4 regions of the Paenibacillus sp. FSL R7-0179 genome follow, and region 4 is predicted to be linked to each of the others. Evidence: riboswitches for the same ligand, from Rfam matches in the RefSeq annotation. Region 4 holds a riboswitch; each other region holds the start of a gene.
The links. A riboswitch is a leader RNA that binds a small molecule or an ion and turns the genes downstream of it on or off. The one in region 4 is predicted to bind cyclic di-GMP.
Positions count from the first base shown of each region.

Region 1: it holds a riboswitch for cyclic di-GMP, as region 4 does, so the genes downstream of both, MKX63_RS16130 (thiamine pyrophosphate-binding protein) here and MKX63_RS01115 (transglutaminase-like domain-containing protein) in region 4, are expected to answer to the same signal.
Region 2: it holds a riboswitch for cyclic di-GMP, as region 4 does, so the genes downstream of both, MKX63_RS06230 (flagellar assembly protein A) here and MKX63_RS01115 (transglutaminase-like domain-containing protein) in region 4, are expected to answer to the same signal.
Region 3: it holds a riboswitch for cyclic di-GMP, as region 4 does, so the genes downstream of both, MKX63_RS02365 (anti-repressor SinI family protein) here and MKX63_RS01115 (transglutaminase-like domain-containing protein) in region 4, are expected to answer to the same signal.

Region 1 is NZ_JBBOCC010000001.1:3,676,137-3,678,336, reverse strand. Features, by position in the region: gene MKX63_RS16135 (methyl-accepting chemotaxis protein) at 1-333, shown strand, start outside; cyclic di-GMP riboswitch class I at 836-932, shown strand; gene MKX63_RS16130 (thiamine pyrophosphate-binding protein) at 1,049-2,200, shown strand, end outside.
Region 2 is NZ_JBBOCC010000001.1:1,402,348-1,404,547, forward strand. Features, by position in the region: gene MKX63_RS06230 (flagellar assembly protein A) at 1-1,094, opposite strand, end outside; cyclic di-GMP riboswitch class I at 1,175-1,267, opposite strand; gene biuH (biuret amidohydrolase) at 1,773-2,200, shown strand, end outside.
Region 3 is NZ_JBBOCC010000001.1:560,019-562,218, reverse strand. Features, by position in the region: gene MKX63_RS02370 (2-oxoglutarate dehydrogenase E1 component) at 1-306, opposite strand, end outside; cyclic di-GMP riboswitch class I at 1,021-1,124, shown strand; gene MKX63_RS02365 (anti-repressor SinI family protein) at 1,159-1,302, shown strand; gene MKX63_RS02360 (helix-turn-helix domain-containing protein) at 1,449-1,781, opposite strand; gene MKX63_RS02355 (TasA family protein) at 2,079-2,200, opposite strand, start outside.
Region 4 is NZ_JBBOCC010000001.1:269,170-271,369, reverse strand. Features, by position in the region: gene MKX63_RS01120 (class D sortase) at 1-628, shown strand, start outside; cyclic di-GMP riboswitch class I at 756-837, shown strand; cyclic di-GMP riboswitch class I at 911-991, shown strand; gene MKX63_RS01115 (transglutaminase-like domain-containing protein) at 1,005-1,814, shown strand; rRNA gene MKX63_RS01110 (16S ribosomal RNA) at 2,185-2,200, shown strand, end outside.

The DNA of each region.
Region 1 (2,200 bases), 3.4 Mb from region 4:
GCCATTAACGAAGAGGTCGTTCAGGTACAGAATGAAATGATAACGGAAACGGCTAACATCTTTGCTCAAATTGTGCATAGTGTCCAATACATAACCGAGCAGATCGCTTCCTTCTCCGCAGAGAGTGACCTTATGCTGGAGAGCGCGCTCAAGATCTCCGGCGCGATCGAGAATATCTCAGCCATCACCCAGGAGACCGCCGCAGGGACCGAAGAGGTATCTGCCGCAATGAACGAACAGATTCACGCGCTGCAATCCGTGGCTGAGGAGACAGAGAAGATGACCTCCGCCGTCTTTAATCTGCAAAAAACGATTCATATTTTCAAATTCTAGCTTCGGTACAAAGAGACACGCCTGCGGGATTTTCTGCGGGTGGTGTCTCTTTTTCTCTGGCTAAACTAAGATTGTTATGTAATATTCACAAATTGTTGAAATTGTGCATAAGGGTAAAAAGCATGCTTTGCACTTCTTTACTATAGTCGTTCTATTGTCTTAGCTTGTCTATAAGCCAACATCTCACCTGTCCATTACTTAAGTCCTATCATCGAATCTTTAAGTGCTGTATATCTAGTGAATTCTTAACATTTTGCAGTAACTCAGGATTGCAATAAGTCTTTGTACTTACTATTAATAATAATAGCCCAGAATTCTCATTTGCATTTTAAGACTTTAGTCTTCCAGGGACAACCATTTTCAAAAGTTTGAAATTCCAAATATTCAGCCCTTTTTATTCCTGAATATTCGGCAAATTCCGAGTTTCTTCTCACAGGGGTTATTGACAAAAGAGCAGCAAGGAATATATTGTAAAGGAAAATTCTCCACAGATTGATTTATAACCGCATACCGGCAAAATTCACCGAAAGGGAATGACGCAAAGCCATGGATCTACAGTCTCATTTCTAAAGTGGGATCATGACAGCCAGGTTGCTGAAAAACTGTGAACGCCTTAGGTTTCGCGTTTGATTATGGTGATTCGTGCAACAGACCTGTGCTCCAATGTTGAGTACAGGTTTTCTATTGCTGACTTATACAAATAACAACATGCGGGGTGGATGTTCTGAAGACAGTTGCAGATTATATGGCGGAAGCTTTACGTAATTTGGGAGTCACTCATTCTTTTGGTATCATAGGCAAGTCTATTTGCCCCATCGCTTTGAAAATGGTCGACTATGGCATAGAGTTCATCCCCGGCCGGCACGAATCCAGCTCCGGCTTCGCCGCCGGCGGTTACGCTCTTAAGACCGGCAGCCTCGGGGTAGCCTTCGGCACCTCCGGTCCGGGCGGAACGAATCTGCTCACCGCAGCAGCGCATGCCAAGGCCAATAATCTTCCCGTCCTCTTCATCACCGGCCATCAGTCCATCAAGGAGCTGGGCATTCCCCAATGTCAGGATTCCACTTCCTATCTGGCTGATTTGGCGGATATGTTCCGGCCGGCCACCCTCTTCAGCAAGCTCGTAGAACGCGGCGATCACTTCAGCACGATTTTCAACCATGCCCTATCCATCGCCCTCGGTGACCGGAAAGGTCCGGTCCATCTCTGCATTCCGTTTGATGTGCAGACAGAGCGGCTCGCGGAATGCCGGATTGTTCTGCCGCAGCGCGAGGGACTGGTCAGTTATCAGAACTATGACCGGGTCATCTCGGCGATTAATCAATCCGCCCGCCCTCTGATCATTGCCGGTAAAGGCGTTAACCGCTCCGGGGCGCATCAGGAACTGGTGCAGTTGGCCGAAACCTTCAACATTCCTGTAGTCACCTCTCCAGGCGGCAAAGGCGCCATAGCTTATGATCACCCTCTCTATCACGGTCCTGTCGGTGTTGGAGGCTCGTCGCACGGCGATGAATTGCTGAACAACAGCGACCTGTTCATTGTTCTGGGCTCCCGTCTCAGCGACATGACCATCTGCAACCTGAAGCCGGAGAATCATCCGCAACAGCTGATTCAGTTCGACGTAGATCCAACCTTTGTCGGCAAAATCCTCACCTCGTCCACCATCGCTGTCGGCGGAGACTTAAGGGACAACCTGGCGCTGTATCTTCAGAAGCTGGACCCCTCAACAGTCACCAAGCATGAAATTACTATCTCCAATGATTACAATGACGAGCTGCCCGTGCTGGCGGGACTATCTCTGGCTTCGGTAATGAGCACGATGAGCGAACTAATCCCCTACAACAGCAGCGTGTTCGTAGATGATGGC
Region 2 (2,200 bases), 1.1 Mb from region 4:
CCCAGGGCTTCGATCCGTACAGATCCTTCCAGATCTCCCGGTACAATAATGTCGCCTGCGAACATAACGTCGCCCGCAGGCTCAGTCATCTCTCTGGTCAGCAGACAGACCGGAGGGAAGTCGCAGATCCGGACGCTGCCGCTTCCTCCGCAGATGCGGGGTCTGCCTGTGCGGTTGGCTACGATATTACCGCAGGGAAGGAGCTTGGCGTGATTACCGGCAGCGAAGTAGATATCCTGCGGCGGGGGAGGGGGCAGGACCCTTCCGTCTGTGCCGAGGCCGGGAATGCCTTCCTCCGGCGGCAGCTTGCGGGCGAAGACTTCACCTGCATAGGTGAAGGGGGCTCCCGGGAAACGGAGATACTCCAAGGGTTCCGCGGGCTTCTGAGCGGGGGCTTCCTGCCCCCCAAGCATTCTGTTCCCCTCCAGTGTATGCTCCGGCAGCTGGAATTCCAGCCGGGCCTCCTTGCCGGGCAGCGGGGCTCTTCCTTCAGCGATACATACGGGAAGATATGTAGGATTCGTAAGCTCCGCGTACAGGGCGGAAATGTTCAGGCTCTGCAGAATGAAACGGTTGTCCAGTGAGGAAATAATCTGTTCTATGGTGAGCGTGGACAGCAGCACCGCCGGGTTGGGCTGGGCACGGACGACCGTCTCGAAGGCGGCGGGACAGTTGACCAGATTCCAGGCGTACTTCTCTGCACGATATAAAGTGAAGTGGACCTTGAGCTTGTCAGGCGATACGGTGATTTCATACTGCGGCTTCTCGCAGATCTCCCAGGTAATATAATCTGCCTTGGTCACCTCAGTTGGCTCTGTAACGGTCTTCCAGTTGATCTTCAGGACAACAGGGTGGATCGCAGAAATACGGGCGGGAGCGCCTCCGGGGAGCGGGGGAGTAATGAATATCTGGTTGTCCTGCACGAGGATAATTCCATTCTTATCTCCAGTTGTCCCGTCAGAAGCTCGGCCCTCCACAGAGAATGAATCCAGGAGACCTTTACGTTCAAGCATCAGGGACTCTACGAATTCATATCGGCTTGGTTCGATATCCTGCTGCGGCATGGTTGTAACCTCACTTTTTCGTATGATCAATGGCAATTCGTACAGAAAAAGAACATCATCAAGCCCGGAAGTCTTATCTTCCTCCTGAACAGCTGGCTTAAGTGGTCTCTATTGGCAGCCTGGCAACCGTAAACGCGGATTCCGGCGTTCTTAGGCCCATAGCTTTGCGTCCTGCCCTTTCGGGGAGTTTGCCTTTAGAAATAGATCAATGATATACATCCTGTAGAGGCGATGAATTGTGATCGACTGCAATCGACAAAAAGAATCATAAATAGTTCTTATGCGTCATTAACTTCTGCAAACAAGCTTAATTCTAGTACTTAAAGAGCTATTTTTCAACTATATTATGCCTATTTATCAAAAAACTCGAAATATGCAGCTCTATTTCGACAAAAAAACTGGTTTCCCAGCGCTTACAGCTTATGGAAGGGGAATAGGAGAGGGATTGTGGGTATTCAACGGTTGGGACATCCTGGGCTTAGCAAAACCCGGAGTGTTCCTTTTTAATAAGCAGTATTGTGAGTGAATATGTTATGTATGTGTTAGTTATGTAAATTAACACAAACATTCAATGCATTATTTCGTAATAAAACCGAAGACATCCCAAATTCATTATAATATAATCTAACTCATACCAAGGAAACGCGAATTGATGTTAACAAATATAACGTTAATAGAGATGACGGCATCAGGAGAGGAGCATAAACCATGCAAATTGCAGCAACACCTTACATCTGGCCTTATGACGGGGCGTTGGACCCGGCGAAGACAGCGCTGATGATTATCGACATGCAGACGGATTTTTGCGGCAAGGGCGGTTACGTCGAGAGAATGGGCTATGACCTCTCATTAACAGCGCGGGCGATTCAGCCCATTCAGCGCCTGCTGGCCCGTATCCGGGACATCGAAGGGTTCACCGTGATTCATACCCGCGAGGGGCATAAGCCGGATCTGTCGGATCTGCCGGCGAACAAGCGGTGGCGAAGCCGCCAGATCGGGGCTGAGATCGGCTCCGATGGACCGGCGGGACGAATCCTCGTACGGGGGGAACGCGGCTGGCAGATCATCGAGGAGCTGGCGCCTATTGCCGGAGAGTACATTATAGACAAGCCGGGCAAAGGCAGCTTTTATGCAAC
Region 3 (2,200 bases), 290 kb from region 4:
CGTGCTGCGCTCCAGCGGATCAATGTCTGCAGCCATATGGCCATATATTCGAATATTTGCGATCAGCTTCGAGGCCTTGACAGCCTTCTTGAGCCACTGCGCATCTGCTGATACGGCAGGCCTTGGAGCCCTCTCGGCATCGGGTGCCAGCGGAGGGGGACCGGATACGGTGAAGAGATCGCGGTAATGTTGTTCAACAGAAGAGGGGTCCTTGACAAATTGCTCATATCTTTCTTGGATGTAGCCCAGGTTGGGGCCGTAGTATTTGCTCCATACTGTGTCGTTATAGGGCTCTTTGACTGCCATGAATAGGTCCTCCTAACGGATAAACTCCACGCGGGGCATCCAGTGTGCCACTTGGCGGAGCTGCAAATGTTTGCGGTTTCATTCTCACCTTATTGTGCTACTTTCCGGCGGGGTAATCAATTCATACTTTCGGTCAATCCGTTCGCAATTTGGCATGATTCATTACAGTATTCATACGGAACTATCATAAATAGGCATTAATCATGTATTTTAATTGAACAAATTGATTTTTATGCTTTGGGATTGGCCGTGACTCCAGAGAAGTTTTGGACCTCCGGCCGCTGTTGTCTGCAGATTTCTTGATTTTATCCCGTTGTTAACGGTTGAAATCCGCAGACAAAGGCGGTCGCTACCGCTCCTCCAGTTCCCAAATTCCCCTCCGCCACTTTTCCCTTAACTTAAATTTTCAACAAGTTCAATCCATATCACTGTCCGTAATCCATACAAATGGGTAATTGTCTCTATGCGATGTTGCGCGCAGCGGTAAGGCGGAGCAGTTAGAGTTCCCTTTAGTATATTTAAACTATTACCTAGGGTTTGAACTTGGAACTGGAAATATTTATACAAGCCACTGGCAATATTAGCTAAGTTTCCTCACATTTTATCATAAAAAAATTCCAGAAAACGACACACTAATCGCGCATGATCTTGTATAATGTTATTGCGGAGAACGGTTTCATCGATTCTTGCCAGATCCTTTCATGATGGAAAGGGTCCAGTAAAAGGTAAACCTGCCGAAAGACAGGGGCACAAAGTCTCGGATCTAAAGTAGAGATACTACAAAGTAGCAATACTACTATGATGGCCGGACTGCCTGGGGACGCGAAAATTCTAGGAGGAGATTTCTTGGATATGTCCAACCAGGGGAATGACGAGCTGCAGGCAGTAGATCTGGATTTAGAATGGGTGCACTTGCTGATGTCTGCCAAGCAGGCGGGGATCGCGGCGGAGGAGATCCGCCGGTTTCTAAGTGAGAAGGCGCTCCAGGCGATGTAAGGACGGTCATCATTGCTGCGATACATACAGAAAAGGCACAGCGCCCGGTACGCTGTGCCTTTTCTGTATGCCGCTTGAAAGCATGCCTTCGCCGAAGGCGGCCTCCCTGCCGTGCGGAGTCTTCCCTGTGACATACAATGCTGCGTTTAATTGTCCTTTTGTTCCATCCGCCATTTCTGGTAATCAAGGAATTCCTTGAATTCACGTTTGCTTATACCGGAGGCCATGGCCTCCTGAACCAGCCGGAACCATTCCCCGTCCAGAGCCTGTTCTTCCGTCTCTGCCAGTCCGCCATACAGCAGTGCATGAATGGATACCTGAAGCGCGTCAGCGATTTTTTCGATGAATTGAATGGAGGGGTTGGATTGAATATTGCGTTCTACATTACTGAGATATGATTTCGCCACATCAGCCTTATCCGCAAGCTCGGATAGCGAATAGCCCTTCTCCAGCCGGAGTTTGTGGATGCGGCCTCCCATAGTATCTGACACGATTACAACGCCCTCCGTACTTTTTATTAAAAGATAAGAAGTGATATGCTTCGCGCTATATCCTTATCTTTCTCACTGAAACGGTACCGCCCTCATAGAAAGGCAAAGCCGTTTTCACTTGTCAGTATAACAAAAAACCGCAAATCGGACAAAAATCATTAAGCCCGGCAGCCTGGGAAAAGGAAACGGCACACCCGGCCCGGTTGGGGGAAGGATGTGCCGTCTTGCTGAAACGGTATCGTCCTTTCAAAGGACGGCAAAGCCGTTTTCCACTTGAGTGTTGACTTACTTGGCCTCTCCCAGTCCTTGAAGTGCATCGAAGGTCCAGTTCAGAGCTAGGCCGTCACCCTGGAAAATGTTCTGATCTTGGCTGTTGTCTACGAACTCGAAGGCGATCTTAAAGGTCT
Region 4 (2,200 bases):
ACTTGCCGGGGTCCTGATTATGCTCTACCCCAAAGGAAGCGAATGGTGCGAGGACGCTCAGCAGCAGAAGCTGCTGGAAGAGGCCGAACAGGCTTATAGTGAAATCGTTCCTTCGGCTACCGCTCCTGCCAGCCAGGATCTGAGCAAGCCTTATGCGGAAGTCACCCAGCTGCTGGCGGAAGAGTCTGGTGCAGAAGAGCCGGTACCCACTACAGCGCCCGAGATTGAAGTTGGAGGCAAGATCACCGCCATTATTGAAATCGACAAAATCGATCTGAAGCTTCCTGTACTGGAGGGCGCCACCAAGACCAATATGAAGCATGCTGCGGCGCATATGAAGGAGACGGCTCCGATTGGCGCGGTAGGCAATGCAGCGATTGCGGCACACCGGTCAAGAACGGCAGGGCGGCTGTTCAACAGACTGGATGAGGTCGGTAAAGGGGATACCATTACTGTTATTACAAGCGGCCAGGAATACAAGTATGTTGTATATAATGTATCTATTGTAGAGCCTACCGATATTTCGGTGCTGAAGGGAAAGGATGATGATAAGATTCTGACTCTTATTACCTGTGATCCGCTTGTCAACCCGACCCACAGACTTATCATTCATGCCAAGCTGACCTGAATCTATCAAGACAAGGCGATAAAGGTCGAAAAAAACATAAAATTTTAGTATATTTGTGGTGGAATCTAGCATTTTGGGTCTTGATAATAGATAGAGGTATGGTAAAATAGAACTATCAAAAGCTAATACACGATAACGGCAAACCTATCGAAAGGTAGGGACGCAAAGCTACAGGGCCTTCCCGTCATGGATGGCAGCCAGCTACCGAATGAAGAGGCTTTTTTTGTTTGTTTTAATTCAGAATCTGTCATTATGTGGTAGTAGATTGGACAGATAAAGCTTATACGATAACGGCAAACCTATCGAAAGGTAGGGACGCAAAGCTAAAGGGCCTTCCCGTAAGAATGGCAGCCAGCTACCGAAAGGAGTTTTATCCATGAAAAAGTTTTATTTAATGCTGATTACACTTTTTGTGATCGTCACTTCCGTGCAGACAGGCACTGCTCAAGCCGCTAATGCAGATTCAGGCTGGTTAAATGTTGGACAACTTGATCAAGGGGTCATCGGGGTTTCGTACGACGTTCCTAAGGACAAGAAGATGAAGCTCATGATTACCAAGGACAATAACAGCTATACTTACAACTTATACACCTCCAAGCCGAACGAGACGTTCCCGCTGCAACAAGGTAATGGCTCTTATAAGGTTTCCGTTCTCGAGAATACTACCGGCAACAAATATAAAGTGCTATCTTCCGAGACTGTATCTCTCTCCATGAGCAATGTGAATGCCGTATATTTGAGCTCCGTACAGAATGTAAAGTGGAGTTCTTCCGATAAATCCGTTCAAAAGGCAGCCCAGCTTACAAAGGGTCTGACTACAGATGCAGACAAAGTTAAGGCTATCTACAATTACATCGTAACTAATGTGAAATATGATTACTCTTTGGCTAACAGCGTAAGCACAGATTATATTCCGAACAACGATAACACGCTTGCTACCAACAAAGGGATCTGCTACGATTACGCATCCTTGTTCGCTACTATGCTCCGCAGTGAAGGGATTCCAACCAAATTGGTTATGGGGAATACAAGCTATGTAACTTCATACCATGCCTGGAACGAAGTGTTCCTGAACGGCAAATGGGTAACGATTGATACTACAGTTGATGCAGGTCTGGGCAAGAACACAGCATCAACAGAACTGGTCAAATCAGCAAGCAAATATACTGCAGCGAAATTCTACTAAAAATAGCTGTGAACTATAGCATTACCTGAGAATAACCCGCTTAATGATTAAGCGGGTTATTTTTATTTATATAAAGGTTGCTTTTTAATAGAAGGATAGGTTATTATAAATAAGCGTTGTTGGAGCGGCAAAGGAAATGAGAGATTACTTAAATAAGTGATTTCGAAAATAAAGCTTGCATTGCTCGGAAGAACGTGATATATTATAAGAGTTGCTGGTGACGCGGTAATCGCCGCTGACAACGAGCTTGATCTTTGAAAACTGAACAACGAGTGAGTATCTGGAGATCACTTCGGTGAGATCCAAAATTAGAGAATGTAACAATTCTCGTCAGATGTTTCAAAATGAGCAATCGCTCTTTCTAAATACCAATTTGGAGAGTTTGA